DNA from 3 places in the Streptomyces sp. NPDC013187 genome. Region 1 is predicted to be linked to each of the others. Evidence: riboswitches for the same ligand, from Rfam matches in the RefSeq annotation. Region 1 holds a riboswitch; each other region holds the start of a gene.

Evidence for each region. Region 1 has a riboswitch for thiamine pyrophosphate ahead of thiO (glycine oxidase ThiO). Riboswitches for the same ligand answer to the same signal wherever they lie in the genome.
Region 2: it holds a riboswitch for thiamine pyrophosphate, as region 1 does, so the genes downstream of both, thiC (phosphomethylpyrimidine synthase ThiC) here and thiO (glycine oxidase ThiO) in region 1, are expected to answer to the same signal.
Region 3: it holds a riboswitch for thiamine pyrophosphate, as region 1 does, so the genes downstream of both, ACFY5B_RS27050 (thiamine ABC transporter substrate binding subunit) here and thiO (glycine oxidase ThiO) in region 1, are expected to answer to the same signal.

The regions. Positions count from the first base shown of each region.
Region 1 is NZ_JBIBAF010000007.1:50,974-57,881, reverse strand. Features, by position in the region: gene metF (methylenetetrahydrofolate reductase [NAD(P)H]) at 1-164, opposite strand, end outside; gene thiE (thiamine phosphate synthase) at 286-942, opposite strand; gene ACFY5B_RS15915 (Rv2175c family DNA-binding protein) at 1,390-1,755, opposite strand; gene ACFY5B_RS15910 (NAD(P)/FAD-dependent oxidoreductase) at 1,849-3,108, opposite strand; gene ACFY5B_RS15905 (hypothetical protein) at 3,141-3,491, opposite strand; TPP riboswitch at 3,544-3,655, shown strand; gene thiO (glycine oxidase ThiO) at 3,653-4,837, shown strand; gene thiS (sulfur carrier protein ThiS) at 4,834-5,034, shown strand; gene ACFY5B_RS15890 (thiazole synthase) at 5,037-5,834, shown strand; gene pknB (Stk1 family PASTA domain-containing Ser/Thr kinase) at 5,922-6,908, shown strand, end outside.
Region 2 is NZ_JBIBAF010000001.1:483,461-490,368, forward strand. Features, by position in the region: gene ACFY5B_RS02280 (DUF5326 family protein) at 1-165, shown strand, start outside; gene ACFY5B_RS02285 (IclR family transcriptional regulator) at 483-1,220, shown strand; gene ACFY5B_RS02290 (SsgA family sporulation/cell division regulator) at 1,319-1,753, shown strand; gene ACFY5B_RS02295 (YibE/F family protein) at 1,881-3,650, opposite strand; TPP riboswitch at 3,723-3,912, shown strand; gene thiC (phosphomethylpyrimidine synthase ThiC) at 3,905-5,689, shown strand; gene ACFY5B_RS02305 (hypothetical protein) at 5,888-6,754, opposite strand.
Region 3 is NZ_JBIBAF010000013.1:119,032-125,939, forward strand. Features, by position in the region: gene ACFY5B_RS27035 (maleylpyruvate isomerase family mycothiol-dependent enzyme) at 1-485, opposite strand, end outside; gene ACFY5B_RS27040 (ABC transporter ATP-binding protein) at 510-1,529, opposite strand; gene ACFY5B_RS27045 (ABC transporter permease) at 1,529-3,193, opposite strand; gene ACFY5B_RS27050 (thiamine ABC transporter substrate binding subunit) at 3,169-4,206, opposite strand; TPP riboswitch at 4,332-4,438, opposite strand; gene rlmN (23S rRNA (adenine(2503)-C(2))-methyltransferase RlmN) at 4,492-5,598, opposite strand; gene ACFY5B_RS27060 (hypothetical protein) at 6,014-6,508, shown strand; gene ACFY5B_RS27065 (RDD family protein) at 6,563-6,908, shown strand, end outside.

The DNA.
Region 1 (6,908 bases):
GGCGCCACCGCCTCGACCCGGCGCAGCGCGTTCCACAGGTTCCGCTCGCCCTTCGGGGTCTTGGGGGCGTAGAACTCGAACGAGTACGTCGTCTTGCCGGCCGCGAGCATGTCGCGGACGGTGCGGGCGTGGTCCGACCTGATGGATGCGGTGCCGAGGGCCATACGGGCAGGTTAGCCAGGGGAGGTCGGTCCCCCAACCGCGGGCCGCGATTTGACCGGATTGTCCACTTGTTGTCCATCCCTTGGACAACCGTCTCGCCCCGGCCTGTCGTTCGGACCGGCCCTATGCCTCCCGCAGCCGCTTCGCGAACTCGGCCGCCGCGGCTCCCGGGTCGTCGGCCTCGGTGATCGCCCGTACGACGACGACGCGCCGGGCGCCCGCCTCCAGGACCTGGTCGAGGTTGCCGAGGTCGATGCCGCCGATGGCGAACCAGGGGCGGTCGGTGCCGAGACCGGCGGTGTACCGGACGAGGTCCAGGCCGGGCGCGTGACGGCCGGGCTTGGTGGGGGTCGGCCAGCACGGGCCGGTGCAGAAGTAGTCCACGCCCTGCTGGACGGCGGCCGCGGCGGCCTCGGACTCGGCGTGGGTGGAGCGGCCGATCAGGACGTCGTCGCCGAGGAGCGCGCGGGCCGCGGGGACCGGGAGGTCGCCTTGGCCGAGGTGCAGGACGTCGGAGCCGGCGGCGTGGGCGACGTCCGCACGGTCGTTGACCGCGAGGAGCTTGCCGTGCCGGGCACAGGCGTCGGCGAAGACGGCCAGGTGCTCCAGTTCCTCGGCGGCCTCCATGCCCTTGTCCCGCAACTGCACGATGTCGACCCCGCCGGTCAGCACGGCGTCGAGGAACTCCCCGAGATCGCCCTGCCGCTTGCGCGCGTCGGTGCAGAGGTAGACCCGGGCGTCGGCGAGCTGGGCCCGGGCGGTGGCGGCGGTGCCGGTCATACGTGTCCCCCTGGGTGTCGTGGCGTGCGGGTGGGCCCGCGTGGACGGCGTGCGGCGCGGGACGCACCTGTCGCGCCGCGAACGCCTCGGGCACCTTACGCCTGCCCCGGCCGGCGGCAGCCCCGCCGACCACGCCGTCGGCCTCCGCAGCCCTGGTGGTCATGGCCTGCCCGCGGCAGCCCCGCCGACCACGCCGTCGGCCTCCGCAGCCCCGGTGGTCATGGCCTGCCCGCGGCAGCCCCGCCGACCACGCCGTTGACCGCCGCAGCCCCGGTGGTGATGGCGTGCCGGTGGCATCCGTAGCCACGCCGGTGACGCTCGCAGCCCCGCACAGGGCGCGAGCCGCCCCCGGGCCGTGACCCCTCGGGTCACGGCCCTCACGTCGGGCGGTTGTTCAGGTCCGGCCCCGCTCGCACGGCACCGGACGGTTGTCCCGTCGCGGCCGGGTCAGACCGCGAGCGCCTGGGCGCGGCGCTTCACCTCCGTGCCGCGATTCTCGCTGAGCGCCTGCGCGGGGGTGCCGGGCAGGCTGGGGTCCGGGGTGAAGAGCCACTCCAGCATCTCTTCGTCCGTGAAGCCGTCGTCCCGCAGGAGCGTCAGGGTCCCGGACAGGCCCTTGACGACCTTGTCCCCGTCGATGAAGGCGGCAGGGACGTGCAGCGCGCGGTTCTCACCTCGGCGTACGGCGATGAGCTGGCCCTCCTTGACCAGCTGCCGCACACGCGTCACCTCGACGCCGAGCTGCTCGGCGATGTCGGGGAGGGTGAGCCAGGCGGGGACGAGAGCATCGATCTTTGCGTCAATCTCGGTCACGGAAACCAGCCTGCCATTTGCCAGTGACAGTCGGAAGTCGGACCGGTCCACAAGGGCGGACGCGCCGCGCCCGGACGCACCACCCCGCGGCCCTCACCGAGGCGGTGGCGGCTGGGCCGTCGCCGCTTTCATGGGCCTGGCCGGATCCGCCAGCAGCACCGGGTTCATCGGTGTGCCGGACTCGATCAGGCGGCGGCCCTGGGCCAGGTCCCGGGGCCGGCCCACCGCGAGCAGCGCGACCAGCCTCTCGCCCCGCAGCCAGCAGACCGTCCAGGCCGGACCGGAAGGGTCGCCCCGCCACAGGGTGGTGTCCGCGGCCGCGTGGTGCCCGGCGTACTGGACGAACCGCCCGAACTGCTCGGACCAGAAGTACGGCACCGGGTCGTACACCGCCGGCGGCTCCCCGGTGGCCCCGCCGACGATGTTCACGGCGACCGTGCGCGGCCCCTGGAGGGCGTTGTCCCAGTGGTGGATCAGCAGGCGCCCGCCGTAGCGCCCCGAGGGGAAGGAGGCGCAGTCGCCGACCGCGTACACATCCGGCACGGCCGTGCGCAGATGCTCGTCGGCCTCGATCTCGCCGTGGGTGCCCAGCTCGATCCCGGAGCTGGCCAGCCAGGCCGTGGCGGGGCGGGCGCCGATGCCGACGACGACCGCGCCCGCGGGCAGCCGCGAGCCGTCGTCGAGGACGACGACACCGGGTTCGACGCGCTCCACGCGCGCGTGCGTCCGCAAGGCCGCGCCCGCGTCGGCGTACCAGCCGGCCATGGGGGCGGCGACCTCGGCGGGCAGCGCCCCGGCGAGCGGGCGTTCGGCGGCCTCTACGACGGTCACCGCGCAGCCCGCCTCGCGCGCCGCGGTGGCGAACTCCGCACCGATCCAGCCCGCGCCGACGACCACGATGTCGTGCTGACGGGCCAGCACCGGCCGCAACCGCTCGGCGTCGTCCAGGGTGCGCAGCAGGTGCACACCCGGCACGCCCTCGGTGCCGGGCAGCCGGACGGGTTCCGCGCCGGTCGCGACCACGAGGACGTCGTACGGCACGGGCCCGCCCTCGGTGTCCAGCTCGTGGTCGGCGGGGCGCAGGCCCAGCACCTCGCAGCCGAGCCGCAGTTCGATGCCGAGGGCTTCGAAGTCGACGTCGAAGGCGGATCCCTCGGACTTGCCGAGCAGAACGGCCTTGGACAACGGGGGCCGATCGTAAGGCTGGTGGGGTTCGGCGCCGATGAGGATCACGTCGCCGGTGAAGCCCTGCTCGCGCAAGGCTACGGCGGTCTGCACCCCGGCCATGCCCGCACCCGCCACGACGACGCGCCGCGGTGCGGACGGACCTGGTTCCTGCGTCTGCTCGCTCACCTGATCACCATAGACACCTGACGTTCTGTCAGTCAGTGCTCATGCGCCGTGACCTGCTCCACAACGCTCGTGCCGTTGCCCCGCTGGGACTCCCACTCCCAGGTCTCCTCCAGCCGCACCCGCCCGTCGGGCAGCTCCACGACCGCCGAGACGCAGTGCCCCGAGGAGGTGGTGCCGTCCCGCTTGAGCTGGACGTACCGGAAGTCCAGCCGGTCACCTTCCCGGGTACCCACGAGGTGCCCGCGTACGACGTCGCCGCCCGTGTACTCGGCCCAGATCTCGCCCTCCCGCTCGTGGTACGTGAACCGGGTGCGGGTCCCCACCTGGCCCGGTGCCTGGTCGGCGACCGGGGCGAGGACGAGACCGTCGAGGGATCGGGCCATGGGCTGAGGCTCCCTTACTGCGGGACCGGGCATCGGGCTAGGGTGGCCAACGTAAAGCACTCGCGGGAGCCCGGACGCACCGGGCTGAGAGGGAGGCTGGCGGCCTCCGACCGTACGAACCTGATCCGGGTCATGCCGGCGAAGGGAGGGGCTGGACGCCCATGTCGCCTACGTCCACATCCACGTCCGCATCGTCGGACGTCCTGGTCATCGGGGGCGGGATCATCGGCCTGGTCACGGCCTGGCGGGCCGCGCAACGGGGGTTCGCCACGGCCGTCGTGGACCCCGAGCCGGGCGGCGGGGCCGCGCAGGTCGCCGCCGGCATGCTGGCCGCCGTCACGGAGCTGCACTACGGCGAGCAGACCCTGCTCGGTCTGAACCTCGCCTCCGCCCGGCGGTACCCGGACTTCGCCGCCGAACTCACCGAGGTGACCGGCCGGGACCTCGGCTACCGCCGCTGCGGCACGCTCGCCGTGGCCCTGGACGCCGACGACCGGGCCCACCTGCGCGAACTGCACGCCCTGCAGCAGCAGTCGGGGCTGGAGTCGCAGTGGCTGTCCGGGCGCGACTGCCGGCGCCTGGAGCCGATGCTCGCGCCGGGCGTGCGCGGCGGGCTGCGGGTCGACGGCGATCACCAGATCGACCCCCGGCGGCTGGCCGGGGCCCTTCTCGCCGCGTGCGAGCGGGCGGGCGTGGTCTTCCACCCGACGTGGGCGGAGCGGCTGACCGTCGTCCGGGACCGGGCCACGGGTGCCGTCCTGGCCGACGGGACCGAGGCCGCCGCCGGGCAGGTGGTGCTCGCCGGGGGCAGTCTGAGCGGGCGGCTCGCCGGCGTCCCGGAGGACGTGCTGCCTCCGGTGCGGCCGGTGAAGGGGCAGGTTCTGCGGTTGACCATGCCGCAGCGGCACGGGCCGTTCCTGAGCCGGACCGTGCGCGCGGTCGTGCGCGGCAGCCACGTCTACCTGGTGCCGCGTGCGAGCGGCGAACTGGTCGTCGGGGCCACCAGCGAGGAGCTGGGCTGGGACACCACCGTGACCGCGGGCGGCGTGTACGAGCTGCTGCGGGACGCGCACGAGCTGGTCCCGGGCATCACCGAGCTGCCGCTCACCGAGACCAGGGCCGGGCTGCGGCCCGGCTCCCCCGACAACGCGCCCCTGCTCGGACCCACCGGTCTGGAGGGGCTGCTGCTGGCCACCGGGCACTACCGCAACGGCGTCCTGCTCACCCCGGTGACCGGTGACGCCATGGCGCACGTCCTGGCGACGGGCGAACTCCCCGAGGAGGCACGCCCCTTCACCCCGAAGCGCTTCAGCCCCGCCACCGCACTCACGGAGCAGCCCGCATGAACATCTCCGTCAACGGCGAGCCCCGGGACGTCGGGCCCGGCACGGCTCTGGACACCGTGGTGAGGTCGCTCACGGCCTCACCCTCGGGCGTGGCCGCCGCCCTCAACGAAACCGTCGTCCCGCGTACCCAGTGGCCCTCCACGCCCCTGTCCGAGGGGGACCGCGTGGAAGTCCTCACCGCCGTCCAGGGAGGCTGATCATGGCCGACGATCCGTTCGTCCTCGGTGGTACGTCGTTCACGTCCCGTCTGATCATGGGTACGGGCGGGGCGCCCAGCCTCGACGTCCTGGAGCGGTCGCTGGTCGCGTCCGGGACGGAGCTGACGACGGTCGCGATGCGCCGGGTGAACGCCTCGGTGCACGGCTCGGTGCTGTCCGTACTCGACAGGCTCGGTATCCGGGTGCTGCCGAACACGGCGGGCTGCTTCACCGCCGGTGAGGCCGTCCTCACGGCCCGCCTGGCGCGCGAGGCCCTCGGCACGGACCTGGTCAAGCTGGAGGTCATCGCCGACGAGCGCACACTGCTGCCGGACCCGATCGAGACGCTGGAGGCGGCCGAGACCCTGGTCGACGACGGGTTCACGGTGCTGCCGTACACCAACGACGATCCGGTGCTCGCGCGGAAGCTGGAGGACGCGGGCTGCGCCGCGATCATGCCGCTGGGCTCGCCGATCGGCTCCGGGCTCGGCATCCGCAACCCGCACAACTTCCAGCTGATCGTCGAGCACGCGCGCGTACCGGTGATCCTGGACGCGGGCGCCGGGACGGCGTCGGACGCGGCACTGGCGATGGAGCTGGGGTGTGCGGGCGTGATGCTGGCCTCGGCGGTGACGCGGGCGCAGGAACCCGTGCTGATGGCCGACGCCATGCGGCACGCCGTGGAGGCGGGGCGGCTGGCGTACCGGGCCGGGCGGATTCCCCGGCGGCATTTCGCGCAGGCGTCGTCGCCCGCGGAGGGCCTGGCCGCGCTGGACCCGGAGCGTCCCGCTTTCCAGTAGGGGCACACGTCACAGGTCGGCTGCAGTCGCGCCCCGGAAACAGCCGGGGGGACGGGGCTGTCGGTCGTGGCTCGTACACTCGCCTGCGTGGACACGACCCTTCAGGACCCCTTGGTCGGGCAGGTGCTCGACGGCCGGTATCGCATCGACGCGCGGATCGCGGTCGGCGGGATGGCCACGGTCTACCGGGCCGTGGACACCCGGCTCGACCGGGTCCTCGCGCTCAAGGTGATGCACCCCTCGCTCGCGGTCGACGCCTCGTTCGTCGAGCGGTTCATCCGCGAGGCGAAGTCGGTGGCCCGGCTGGCCCATCCGAACGTGGTGCAGGTCTTCGACCAGGGCACCGACGGCTCGTACGTGTACCTGGCGATGGAGTACGTCGCGGGCTGCACCCTGAGGGACGTGCTGCGCGAGCGCGGGGCGCTGCAGCCGCGGGCCGCCCTGGACATCCTGGAGCCGGTGCTGGCCGCACTGGGCGCGGCGCACCGCGCCGGGTTCGTGCACCGCGACATGAAGCCCGAGAACGTCCTGATCGGGGACGACGGCCGGGTGAAGGTCGCCGACTTCGGCCTGGTCCGGGCCGTGGACACGGTGACGAACACCACCGGCACCGTGCTCGGCACGGTCTCGTACCTCGCCCCGGAGCAGATAGAGGACGGCACCGCCGATCCCCGCGTCGACGTGTACGCGTGCGGCGTGATGCTGTACGAGATGCTGACCGGCGACAAGCCGCACGACGGGGACTCCCCCGCCGTGATCCTCTACAAGCACCTGCACGAGGACGTGCCCCCGCCCTCGGCCGCCGTGCCCGGCATGGCGTACGAGCTGGACGCGATGGTGGCCTCGGCGACGGCCCGCACCCCGGCCCTCCGTCCGCACGACGCGGTAGCGCTGCTCGCGCAGGTCCGTGACGGGCGCGGCCGGCTCGACGAGGAGCAGCTGGACGCCGTGCCGCCGCAGGCGCTCGCGGTGGACCACGACAACGGCGACGACCGGACGACCGTGATCCCGCGCGCCCTGACCACGCCTCGCCCGCTGCCGGCCGACGGGGACGACGAGGCCTCCGCCGCCCTG
Region 2 (6,908 bases), on a different contig from region 1:
GTGCCGGTCATCGCCCTGGTCGTGTTCGGCGGGCTGATCGCCAGTGTGGTCGGCTTCGTCATCGGACTGCTCTTCAAGGTGCTGGTCTTCGTGGCCCTGGTCGGCGGGCTGATCTACGTCGTACGCAAGTTCACTTCGAGCTCCTCGTCGCGCAGCGACTGGTGAGACCGGTGGGAAACCGGTGGGGGTAGCGGGAAACGCCTGGAATCAACGGTTCCCTCGGGCGGGGGAAGTTTCCCGGCGGGGCCGTCTGCACGCGGTGGCAGGCGAATAGAGTCCGGAACTCGACGCGGGGACTTCCCCGCGAGCGGCATTCACCCCCACCCGTGTTCCCCGCACGGGTCTGCCCCCTCGCGCTTCGGGAGAGCCCCTTGGTCCCGGCTGACACCGCACCCGTCCACCTCCGCACCGTCCCCGCGCAACCCCGCTCGGCGGCGCCCTCCGGGTCACCTGCTCCCGCTGCCGCACCGCCTCCACCGACCCTGATCGGGTCCGTGCAGCGCGCGATGCGCCTGCTGGAGACGGTCGCCGCGCACGAGTACGGCGCTCCGGCCAAGCAACTGGCCCGTGAGACCGGGCTGGCGCTGCCCACGACGTATCACCTGCTGCGCACGCTGGTGCACGAGGGCTATCTGCGCCGGGACAAGGGCCTGTTCTTCCTCGGTGAGGCGGCCGAGCGGCTGAGCGGCAGCGGGGCGCGGCAGAAACGTCGCAGCACGATCGTCGACGCCTTGGCGCACTGGCGGGACACCCTGGGCGTGCCCGTGTACTACGCGGTCTACCGCGAGGGCGAGATCGAGGTCATGTGCGTCTCCGACACCCCCGCCAACCCGGCGGTCGAGGAATGGGCCGACTTCCGGGAGACCGGGCACGCGCACGCCGTCGGGCAGTGCCTTCTGTCCCAACTGGACGAGGAGGCACGCCGTGACCACCTCGACCGCTACCCGGTGCAGCCCCTCACGCCCTACACGGTGCGCGACAACCACAGCCTGCTCAGGCGCCTGGAGCGGATCCGGCGGATGGAGCCGGTGACCGAGCGCCAGGAGTACGCCCTGGGCGCGGTCTGCGCCGCGATCCCCCTCACCCTCGGCACCACGGCAGCGACGATGGCCATCTCACTCCCCGCACACCAGGCCGACCGGCTGCTGCCCGCGGCCCGGCAGTTGCAGGCAGAGATGGGGCGACGGCTCGGCTCGCTCGCTCTCTCTATCAGTATGTGAAAACTCACTCCTTGTGATCTGCTGTGTACGTTCAGCAAGATTCCACCAAGTGTCAGAGGTTCGTTCCCGGCCAGTAACGGCGATTGACGGGGTTATCGATGCGCGAGTCCGTACAAGCAGAGGTCATGATGAGCTTTCTCGTGTCCGAGGAGCTCTCCTTCCGCATTCCGGTGGAGCTGCGCTATGAGTCCAGTGATCCCTATGCCGTCAGGCTGACGTTCCACTTGCCCGGTGATGCCCCGGTGACGTGGGCTTTTGGGCGGGAGTTGCTGATCGACGGGGTCGGCCGGCCGTGCGGGGAGGGCGATGTGCGCGTCACGCCCGTCGAACCCGACGCGTTGGGCGAGGTGTTGATCCGGCTTCAGGTGGGCAGCGACCAGGCGTTGTTCCGTTCCTCGACGGCACCGCTCGTCGCTTTCCTGGACCGTACGGACAAGCTGGTGCCGCTGGGCCAGGAAGGTTCGCTCGCCGACTTCGACGCGCACCTCGACGAGGCCCTGGACCGCATCCTCGCCGAGCAGGGCGCCGGCTGAGACATGGCCCGGCGGCACGGTGGAGTAACGCTTCACCGGGCGCCGCCGAGCTGTGCAGGAACGCTTCTTCCTGTGATCGTCCTACGATCTTCCTCCGACCGGGCGGGACGCCTCGGGCACTCAGGCGTCAGCGCTTGCGGCGCCTGCCCCGCCCCCCGCGGGCCGGGACCACGGAGGCCTCCGGGGAGGGTTCCGTGCCGGGGCGGTCGGCCGAGACCACCAGCGCCGCCAAGGCGGTGGTGACCGGCACCGAGGCGACCAGGCCGATCGAACCGACCAGCGTGCGCACGATCTCCTCCGCGACCAGCTCACTGTTGGCCACCGTCCCCACACTGCTCTGCGCGATGGAGAACAGCAGCAGCAGGGGCAGCGCGGCACCCGCGTAGGCGAGGACGAGCGTGTTGACGACCGAGGCGATGTGGTCGCGGCCGATCCGGATGCCCGCGCGGTAGAGGCCCCGCCAGCCCATCGACGGGTTGGCCTCGTGCAGCTCCCACACCGCCGAGGTCTGCGTCACCGTCACGTCGTCGAGCACGCCGAGCGACCCGATGATGACGCCGGCCAGCAGCAGACCGCTCATGTCGATCGTCGGGTAGAGGCCGTGGATCAGCCCGGTGTTGTCGTCGGTGTTCCCGCTCAGGGCGGCCCAGTCGATGAACACCGAGCCGAGGATGCCGATCAGCAGCAGCGAGATGAGGGTGCCGAGCACCGCCACGGACGTCCGGGCGGACAGACCGTGACACAGGTACAGGGCGATGAGCATGATGGCGCTCGCGCCGACCACCGCCACGACCAGCGGGTTGGAGCCCTGCAGGATCGCGGGCAGGATGAAGAAGTTCAGCACCATGAAGCTGATGGCCAGGGCGACCAGCGCCATGACACCCCGCATCCGCCCGACGACCACCACGGCCAGGGCGAAGATGCCCGCGAGCAGGGCCATGGGCAGACGGCGGTTGATGTCGGTGACCGAGTACTGCAGGTCCTTCGGCGCCGAGGGCTCGTAGGCGACCACGACCTCCTGGCCCTCGTGCAGCTGGCGGGACTGGTCGGGCTGGACGATCTCGGTGAACGTACGGCCCTTGTCGTCACCGCTGTCGACCCGGATCGTCGCCCGCTTGCAGGTGCCCTTCTCCTCCTGCACCGCGGAGGAACCCTCGGCCGTGGAGGTGTCACCGGTCGGCGGCACGCCCGAAGCGCCGGCCTCCTTACAGCTCACTTCGACCACCTTGGTGACCGTGGCGTCCTGCGTCTGCCGGTCGAAACCGACGCCGGTGCGCTCGTGCGCCGGAGCGCCGCCCGGCCACAGCACGGCGAGACCGACCAGCACGGCAGCGGCGAACGGGATCAGGATCGCCGCGATGACCTTGCGCAGATGCAGGGAGACCGGGGTGGCCGGGCCGTGACTGTGAGAATGCCCGTGCCCGCCACCCGAGCCGGAACCGGGGCCGTGCCCGTCGCCTCCGCCCTGACCGTGACCCTGTTCGTTGCCTCCGCCGGGACCGGGGCCGTCCCCGGCGCCTCCGCCGTGGCCGTGACCGCCGCCTCCGCTGGGGCCTGATCCGTACCCGCCACCGGTGCCAGGTCCGGAGCCCTGCCCACCGAGGGGACCACTGTGGTCCGCATGACCGCGGGGATAACCGGTGCCCCGGCCGCCGCCGGAGCCCGGCCCATACCCACCGGGGTCACCAGGACCGAACCCCGCGTCCCGCCCGTACCCGAGCTCAGGGCTCTGTCTCCTGGCCGGCCCCTGCTCTCTGGCCGGTTCCTGCCCCCTGGCGGGTCCCTGTCCGGCCCCGGCGGCGAAATCATGGCCGTCACCACGGCCGTTGCCGTTTCCGGCGCCGGATCCGCGGGGCGGCTCGGGCGGTGGGAAGGAGGAACGCTGCGTCGTGGTCACCGCCCGATCATCGCAAGAACGAGGGGGGCCCTCTGTTCACCGCGCCAGAATTGCCGCTAGCGTGGGGGCACCTTTTGTACACGCGGGAGCTCGGAGCACCGGGCTGAGAGGGCGCTGACCTCCGTCCCAGCGATGTTTCACATGAAACATCGCTGGAGTCGAGTGATGTTTCACACGAAGCATCGCCGGACGGAAACCGCTGCGTCGACCGCCGAACCTGTTACCGGGTAATGCCGGCGTAGGGAGTAGGTCTCATGACCAACAAGGACGCACGCACGCCTGCCTCCGTTCAGGACGAGACGTCCCAGGAGGCCGGGAAGTCCATCGGCTGGCACAAGGCGTACATCGAGGGCACCCGCCCCGACCTGCGCGTGCCGGTCCGTCAGGTGCACCTCACCAACGGCCAGGCGGTCACGCTGTACGACACGTCGGGCCCCTACACCGATCCACTCGTCGACACCGACGTCCGCAGGGGTTTGCCGCCGCTGCGCGAGAACTGGATCATCGCCCGCGGCGACACCGAGGAGTACGCGGGCCGCCCCGTCCGTCCCGAGGACGACGGCATCAAGCACACCTCGCCCCGTGGCGGTCTCCGCAACCTGGACGCGGTCTTCCCCGGCCGGCCCCGCCAGCCGCGCCGCGGCAGGGGCGGAGAGGCGGTCACCCAACTCGCGTACGCCCGCCGCGGCGAGATCACGCCCGAGATGGAGTACGTGGCCATCCGGGAGAACGTCTCGCCCGAGGTGGTCCGCGACGAGATCGCCGCAGGTCGGGCCGTGCTGCCGGCCAACGTCAACCACCCGGAGATCGAGCCGATGATCATCGGCAAGCGATTCCTGGTGAAGGTCAACGCCAACATCGGCAACTCGGCGGTGACCTCCTCCATCGAGGAGGAGGTCGAGAAAATGACCTGGGCGACCCGCTGGGGCGCCGACACGGTCATGGACCTGTCCACCGGCCGCAACATCCACACCACCCGCGAGTGGGTGCTGCGCAACTCCCCCGTGCCCATCGGCACCGTGCCGCTCTACCAGGCCCTGGAAAAGGTCGACGGCCGGGCCGAGGAGCTGACCTGGGAGATCTACAAGGACACGGTCATCGAACAGGCCGAGCAGGGCGTGGACTACATGACGGTCCACGCGGGTGTACGCCTGCCGTACGTGCCGCTCACGGCGAACCGCAAGACCGGCATCGTCTCCCGGGGCGGCTCGATCATGGCGGCCTGGTGCCTCGCGCACCACAAGGAGTCGTTCCTGTACGAGAACTTCGAGGAGCTCTGCGAGATCCTCGCCGCGTACGACGTCACGTACTCGCTCGGGGACGGCCTCAGGCCCGGATCGATCGCGGACGCCAACGACGAGGCGCAGTTCGCGGAGTTGCGCACGCTCGGGGAACTCAACCGGATCGCGAAGCGTTTCAACGTTCAGACCATGATCGAGGGCCCGGGCCACGTCCCGATGCACAAGATCAAGGAGAACATCGACCTTCAGCAGGAGATCTGCGATGAAGCTCCGTTCTATACGCTCGGCCCGCTGACCACGGACGTCGCCCCGGCGTACGACCACATCACCTCCGGCATCGGTGCCGCGATGATCGCCTGGTGGGGCACGGCGATGCTGTGTTACGTCACGCCCAAGGAGCACTTGGGTCTGCCGAACCGTGACGACGTCAAGACCGGCGTGATCACCTACAAGATCGCCGCCCACGCAGCCGACCTCGCCAAGGGCCACCCGGGTGCGCAGGAGTGGGACGACGCGCTGTCGGACGCTCGTTTCGAGTTCCGGTGGGAGGACCAGTTCAACCTGGCCCTCGACCCGGACACGGCACGGGAGTTCCACGACGAGACCCTGCCCGCGGAGCCCGCCAAGACGGCTCACTTCTGCTCGATGTGCGGTCCCAAGTTCTGCAGCATGAAGATCTCGCAGGACATCCGCCGGGAACACGGCGGCACACGCGCCGAGGTCGAGGAGGGCATGGCCCTGAAGTCGAAGGAGTTCGCGGCGAGCGGGAACCGCGTGTACCTGCCCATCGCGGACTGACCGCCGCGCACAGGCCTGGGGCCGGCCGGCCCCGCGCCGCGCACAGACCCGGGGCCGACGGGCCCCGGCCTGTGGAGGTGCCGTGCGAGGAGCCGCCCGGGTCTCTCCGCCCGTGGAGGGCGGGGTACCCGGACGGGCTCCGACGGTTACTCCGGCCTGCCCGTGAAGGGTGGGGTTGCCGGGCATGGGCTCCGACGGTTACTCCGGTTGGTGCTCCGGCCCTCCGAAGTCCGGGCTCGTGTAGTCCGGGCTGCTGAAGCTGGGGCGCGAGCCGCGGTCGCCGTCGTCCGGGCTGGTGAACCCCGGGCGGTCGTAGCCGAGGTGCGGCATGCGGCTGACCGGAGTGGACGAGGGCGTGTGCTGCAGCGCGGCGGCCGCGCCGGGGTCGGCGAGTGCCTCCCGCAGGAAAGGCAGGATGCCGCGTTCCAGCAGGGCCTCGTGCCAGGCCTCCTTGGCTTGGGCCACCTCGCCCTGCAGTTCGCCGTACGGCCCGCCCTCGGCCGTGGGCTTGTTCCGCAGAGCGGTGAGCAGCAGCCCCACCGCGGCGACGAGGATCGCGACCGCGGTCACGGCACCGAAGACCCAGCCCGTGGTGAGCATGGTCCGGGCGAACCCCTGCTCGGGGTCGAGCATCCGCAGGATGTAGCCGACGAGCAGGAAGATCGCCGCGGCGGTACCGGCCAGGACGGGTGCGAGGACGGCGACGACGGCGACGGCGCCCGCGCCGGTGGTCTCGGCGACCCCTCCCACGGTGGCGGCGAGCCCCGACGCACCCGAGCCCGCCTCGGAGGAGTCGGACCCGCGCACGGCCGGTGAGGCGGCCGATGCCGGCTGACGCAGTTCGTCGCGGACCTTGACGTAGTGCTGGTACTCCGTCGAGGCGGCGGCCGTGATGAGCGCGGTGGCGCTCAGCGCCATGGTGCGCAGCTGTTCGGGGTTGAGCCGCTGTCCGACAGCGGCCAGTTCCGGACGGTGTGGTGCGGAGCGCAGCGCCTCATCGAGGATCCGCTCGTATTCCTGACGGTCCTCGCTCAGCAGGTGCTGCGGAACGCTGTTCATGTGCATCCCCCGATGCTCCGTAGGGCTTGGGGCTCGGCATGCTGACGAGCCGTCGGGCAGAAACGGAGGGGAGCCTGCTACGGATAAGCCGATGGTAGAGCGGTGACGGTATGCGGTGACAGGGGGTTTACCGAAATTGACCCCGCACCGGCCCGGTCCT
Region 3 (6,908 bases), on a different contig from region 1:
AGCCACTCGTCGATCGCGTCGGCGGCCACCTCGGGCGCGACGTCGTAGGGCAGCCCGGCGGCGAGGGCGGCGTCGGCGCGGTGCACGGTGATCTCGTGTGTCACCCGTCGGGCCCAGAACCCTGCGTTGAGGATCCCGGCCCAACCCCACACCTTCGTGTCCGGCCCGGCCTCCCGCAGTGCGGCGACGACCTGCTTCCCCGCCTCCGCCAGCCAGGCGTCCAGCGCGATGGCGTCCCCCCGCGCCTCGGGCCCGGCCGCACCCGGTACCCGCTCTTCCGGCACCTCCTCCTCGGCCCGGGTGCGCACCATGAGCTCCACCCAGCGCAGAGCGCCTCCCGTGTGCCGTACGAGGTCCTCCAGCGACCACTCCGGGCAGGTCGGCACCGTGGCGGACAGGTCGGCACCGGAGGTGACCACAGACCTCAACAGGCTTACCTGGTGGGCTATCTCGTCGCAGTAACGGTCGTGTGTGAGTGGCGTCATGCCCCGCACCCTAGGCAGGTACGTTCAGCCGAGCACCACGATTTCCGCCGCGTCGAACTCCACGCCCACCTCGCCCCCGACCTCCGGTGCCGCCCGCAGCGCGCACGCCGCCTCCAGGCGCGGGGCGTCCTGAGGCTGGAGGTGGAGGGCGACATGGGTGCCCTTGAAGGTGCGCGCGGTGACCGTGCAGCGCAGGCCCGAGTCGGCGGGCACCAGGCGCACCCCGGCGGGCCGCACCAGCAGGGTGCGTGCGCCCTGCGGGGCCTTCTCCGGCACCGGTACCTTGCCCCAGGGCGTGTCCGCGGCCTCCGTCCCGACCGTCGCCTCGACCACGTTCTCGAAGCCGAGGAAGCGGGCGACGAAGGCGTCGGCGGGCCGCTGCCACACCTCGAGGGGCGTACCGGACTGGGCGATCCGCCCGTCCCGCATCACCACGACCCGGTCGGCCAGCGCGAAGGCCTCCCCCTGATCGTGCGTCACGGCGAGCACGGTCGTGCCCAACCGGCCGAACAGTCCCTTCAGTTCGACGACCAGGCGCTCCCGCAGCGACCGGTCGAGCTGTCCCAGCGGCTCGTCGAGCATCAGCAGCCGTGGGTTGGGCGCGAGGGCCCGGGCCAGTGCCACCCGCTGCTGCTCCCCGCCGGACAGCGCGGCGACGGCCCGGCGGCCCGCGCCCGGCAGCCCCACGAGGTCCAGCAACTCGTCGACCCGCTCGGCCTGTTGCCGCTTCGTCTCGCCGTGCATCCGCAGCCCGAACGCCACGTTGCCGGCCACGTCCCGCTGCGGGAACAGCTGGTGGTCCTGGAACATCAGCCCGACACCCCGCCGGTGCGCGGGCACGCCCGCCTGGTTCCGGCCGTCGAGCACCACCCGCCCGGAGTCGAGGGGTTGCAGCCCGGCCACCGCCCGCAGCAGGGTCGACTTGCCGCTGCCGCTGGGCCCGAGCACACACACGATCTCGTGCTCGACGACCTCCAGATCGACGGCGTCCAGCACGGCACGCCCGCCGAAGCGGACCGTCGCGCCCTGCAGGGCCAGCAGCATCAGAACTCCCCCGTCCGGTCCGTACGGAGCCTCTCCAGCACCAGCAGGGCCACCGCGCACACCACCATCAGCATCGTCGAAAGGGCCATCGCCTGCCCGTAGTTGAGGTCGCCGGGCCGCCCGAGCAGCCGGGCCACGGCCACCGGCAGCGTCGGCCGGTCGGGCCGTGCGATGAACACCGTCGCGCCGAACTCCCCGAGGGACACGGCGAAGGCGAACCCGGCCGCGATCAGCAGCGCCCGCCGCACCATCGGCAGGTCGACCTCCCGCCACACCCGCCAGGGCGAGGCCCCGAGTACCGAGGCCGCCTCCCGCAGCCGTACGTCCACCGCGCGCAGCACGGGCAGCATGGTCCGCACCACGAACGGCACCCCGACGAGCGCCTGCGCGAGCGGCACCAGGACCCAGGAGGACCTGAGATCCAGTGGCGGCTCGTCGAGGGAGATCAGGAACCCGAAGCCGACGGTCACCGCGGACACCCCGAGCGGCAGCATCAGCAGGGCGTCGAAGCCGCGCACGAACCGCCCGGCGTCCCGGCGGGTGAGCGCGCCCGCGGCGAGACCGCCGATCACCACCGCGATGAGCGTGGCGGCGACGGCGTACGACAGGGAGTTGCCGATCGCCTCGATCGGCGGGACCAGGAACACCCCGCCGTCCTCGCGGGTCAGCGCCCGGTAGTAACCGAAGCCGGGCGCGCCGAGGGACCGCTGCACCAGCACGGCCAGCGGCAGCACGAGCAGCACGGCGACGGTGACGAGCACTCCGCCCAGCAGCGCCCACTCCCCCGCGCCGCGCGGTCGGCGCGCCGTCACGGAGGCGTCGACCAGCCGCAGCGCGGTCTCCCGCCGCCGCACGGTCCAGGCGTGCAGGGCGAGGATCGCGCCCACCGCGACGAACTGGATGAGGGTCAGCACGGCCGCCGTGGACAGGTCGAAGATCTCGGAGGTCTGCCGGTAGATCTCCACCTCCAGGGTGGAGAAGGTGGGGCCGCCGAGGATCTGCACGACACCGAAGGAGGTGAAGGTGAACAGGAAGACCATCAGCGCGGCGGCGGCCACGGCCGGGGCGAGCGCGGGCAGCGTGACCTGGCGCCAGGCCCTCAGCGGCGACGCCCCGAGCATCCGCGCGGCCTCTGCCTGCCGCGGGTCGAGCTGCGCCCAGAGCCCGCCGACCGTCCGGACGACGACCGCGTAGTTGAAGAAGACGTGCGCGAGCAGGATCGCCCACACGGTGGTGTCCAGTCGTACGCCGCCCAGCTCGTCGAGCAGCCCGCCCCGCCCGACGAGCGCCAGGAACGCCGTACCGACGACGACCGTCGGCAGCACGAACGGGACGGTCACGACCGCCCGCAGGATCTGTTTGCCGGGGAAGTCGAAGCGGGCGAAGACGTACGCGCCGGGAAGTGCGACGAGCAGCGTGAGCACGGTGGAGACCACCGCCTGCCAGGTGGTGAACCACAGCACGTGCCGGACGTCGGGCTGTGCCAGCACCTCCCCGATCCGCCCGAGGTGCCAGGTCCCGCCGGTCTTGAGGCCGCGCGCCACGATCGCGGCGACGGGGTAGGCGAAGAAGACCGCGAAGAACGCGACGGGCACGGCCAGCAGACCGAACCGCGCCGCCGCGCCCCGCCGCCGGGCGGCTACTTCAGTACGAGTGAGGTCCACGACTTGACCCACTGGTCACGGTGGTCGGCGATCTTCGCCGGGTCCATGGTCTCCGGGTCCTTCGCCTGCGGCCCGTACTTCACGAACTCCGGCGGCACCTGGGCGCCCTCCGTCACGGGGTACACGAACATGTTGAGCGGCATGTCCTCCTGGAACTTCTTGCTGATGAGGAAGTCGAGGAGGGCCTTGCCGCCCTTGGTGTTCTCGGCGTTGGCGAGCAGTCCGGCGTACTCGACCTGCCGGAAGCAGGTGCCCTCGGCGACGCCGGTCGGCGCCGTGCTCGGCTTGGGGTCGGCGAAGACGACCTCGGCGGGCGGCGAGGAGGCGTACGACACGACGAGCGGCCGGTCGCCCTTGGCCTTCTTGCCGCCGGCGGAGCCGGAGAACTCCTCGTTGTAGGCCTGCTCCCAGCCGTCGACGACCTTGACGCCGTTGGCCTTGAGCTTCTTCCAGTAGCCCTCCCAGCCCCCGTCGCCGTACGCGGCGGCGGTGCCGAGCAGGAAGCCGAGGCCGGGCGAGGAGGCGGAGGCGTTCTCGGTCACGAGCAGGTTCTTGTACTGCGGCTTGACGAGGTCGTCGAAGCTCCGCGGCGGCCGCAGCTTGTGGTCGGCGAAGTACTTCTTGTCGTAGTTGACGCAGATGTCGCCGGTGTCGATGGGCGTGACCCGGTGCTTGTCCTGGTCGACCCGGTACTCGGCCTTGATCTGCTCGGACCCCTTCGCCTCGTACGACTGGAACAGGCCGTTGTCGAGGGCGCGGGACAGCAGGGTGTTGTCGACGCCGAAGAAGACGTCGCCCTGCGGGTTGTCCTTGGTCAGGATGGCCTTGTTCACGGCCTGCCCGGCGTCGCCGTCCTTCAGGACGTCTACCTTGTAGCCGGACTGCTTCTCGAAGGCCGCGATGACGTCCTTGGACGCGGCCCACGAGTCGTGGCTGACCAGCGTCACTGTCTTGGAGTCGCCGGACCCCTGACCGCCGTCGGACGACCCGCACGCGGCCAGCGTGCCGGCCATGCCGAGCCCGACGACGACGGCCGTCAGTCGCTTCTTGTTGTTGCTCACTGGATTCCTCCTGGGGTGACCAGGAGAAGACGCGGCCCTGCCCGGGACTTTCGGGGGTCCCGGGCAGGGCGCAACAGCTCGAGTGGTGACCGATCTCCCTACCCAGAATGACCTGGGCCAGGTTCGGAGGGTCTGCGGCCGTGTGCCGCACTCTCAGCGCTGTGGCGCTCCCCTGTCGGAATATGCAGGTGTGGATGTGAAGGTGCCGTTTATGAAGATGTACTGACGACGGTCAGACTACCGTTCGGTCGCGGCGAGCTGACCACACGCCCCGTCGATCTCCTGACCACGGGTGTCCCGGATCGTCACCGGCACACCATGGGCGGCGATGGCCTCCACGAAGGCCTTCTCGTCCTCGGGCCGCGAGGCGGTCCACTTCGACCCGGGCGTCGGGTTCAGCGGAATCAGGTTCACGTGCACGGGCTTGCCCTTGAGCAGCCGCCCGAGCCGGTCACCGCGCCAGGCCTGGTCGTTGATGTCCCGGATCAGCGCGTACTCGATGGACAGCCGGCGCCCGGACTTGGCGCTGTACTCGAAGCCCGCGTCGAGCACCTCGCGCACCTTCCAGCGCGTGTTCACGGGGACGAGGGTGTCGCGCAGCTCGTCGTCGGGCGCGTGCAGCGAGATGGCGAGGCGGCACTTGAAGCCCTCGTCGGCGAACCGGTGGATGGCGGGGACGAGGCCGACGGTGGAGACGGTGATGCCGCGCTGGGACAGGCCGAGACCGTCGGGCTCGGGGTCGGTGAGCCGCCGGATGGACCCGATGACCCGGTTGTAGTTGGCGAGCGGCTCGCCCATGCCCATGAAGACGATGTTGCTGAGCCGCGCGGGACCGCCGGGGACCTCGCCGTCCCGCAGCGCCCGCATGCCGTCGACGATCTGGTGCACGATCTCGGCGGTGGACAGATTCCGGTCGAGACCCGCCTGCCCGGTGGCACAGAACGGGCAGTTCATCCCGCACCCGGCCTGGGAGCTGATGCACATGGTCACCCGGTCGGGGTAGCGCATCAGCACGGACTCGACGAGCGTCCCGTCGAACAGCCGCCACAGGGTCTTGCGGGTGGTGCCCTGGTCGGTCGACAGATGCCGCACGACGGTCATCAGCTCGGGCAGCAGGGCTTCCTGCAGCCGGCCCCGGGAACCGGCCGGAATGTCCGTCCACTGCTCCGGATCATGCGCGTACCGCGCGAAGTAGTGCTGCGAGAGCTGCTTGGCACGAAACGGCTTCTCCCCGACCGCGGCAACGGCCTCCTTGCGCTCGGCAGGAGTGAGATCGGCAAGATGCCGCGGCGGCTTCTTGGCTCCGCGGGGGGCGACGAAAGTGAGTTCTCCGGGTGCAGGCATAACCCTCCCAGTGTCGCAGATCAACTCGGGGAGCCCAGGCCGGAGTGGGGTGGGGGTGGTCACCTGTGGGTGCCGACTGTCAGCGTTGGTCGGCCTCGGACGGCCCAGGGACGGCCCGAGGGCTGGGCTGCTACAAGCACTGCTTCGCGAACGGCCGTCCCACCTTGCGGTCCGAACCAGTGGGGTTACGCATCTCTGCTGGCCTACCGCCACTCCCTTGATCGGCATGCATGAATCTCGATTTTGTGCTGCCCTAGAAATAGGTAGGGCACACATACCGCCCCTAGGCGGAAGCTCCCGCTCACTACGGGAGAAGGGACAACCTGCACGGCACGGCCGCAGCGGGCCATCTCCCCTTGCTTGGGATGCGATTCCAGTGAATGTCCGAAATGCTTTGACCACATGCAGCCCATTGATGATGGCTGCAGCAATTGGACTGAGCACCGCCCCTGCAGGACCATCACAGGCAGCCACAGCAGCCAGCGCATTCCCCGAGGCTGGCGCATACGCAACCCAGGGCGACAGTAACATCATTTCAGATGATGGGGAGTTGCAAGTCTCCTGGATAGGCAGCCAAGTGCTTCCTTGGGAGGATGGCGTACCGACCCGCTGGCAAGTGAACGTCATTTACTACAACATGTCGGACCATATCCTCTATCTGTCATGCCAGGATTGGGGTGCCGAAAAGACGAAAGAAAACATATCTCGACAAGGGAGGGATATCGGTCAGGTGAAAGCCGAGTATAACCTCTGCAGCGAGCACCCAGAATGGGAAGCCAACCTCAGCCCGAATCACAGAATTCTTATGTCGTGGGCCGTGTTTCATAACGTTCCCAGAGTCGGCGATCGCGTTTCGCTGCAGTGGGGCGACTATGGAACCTCTAAGGCCCTTGACCCCTTCGGCCACTGAAGTCTAGTACGCGGCGTTGCCATGTGAGCTGCGCAGCGGCAAGTGGAGACGGCAATGACCAAGAATCATGACGAGCCTTGGAGAACGGGAGGGGAGCATCAGGCCCCTGCCAGACCTCGGCAATGGGAGCAGCAACCCGAACACCCTCACTCAACGCCGCCGGGACTTGAACCACGGTCAACGCCGTCAGTAACACCGGCGACATTGAAACCATTGGTCGAATGCCCCACTTGCGGCAAAGCCGCTGGCGACGAACTGTCCTGCCAGTTCTGCAACCAAGTACTGTTCCTGCCGCGAGGAATCACGCTCTCGACTGCTGGACTTCGCTTCGGTGGGTACATACTCGAGGGTGTACTCATTATTTGCACGTTGGTGATTGGCTGGGCCATCTGGGCGCTAA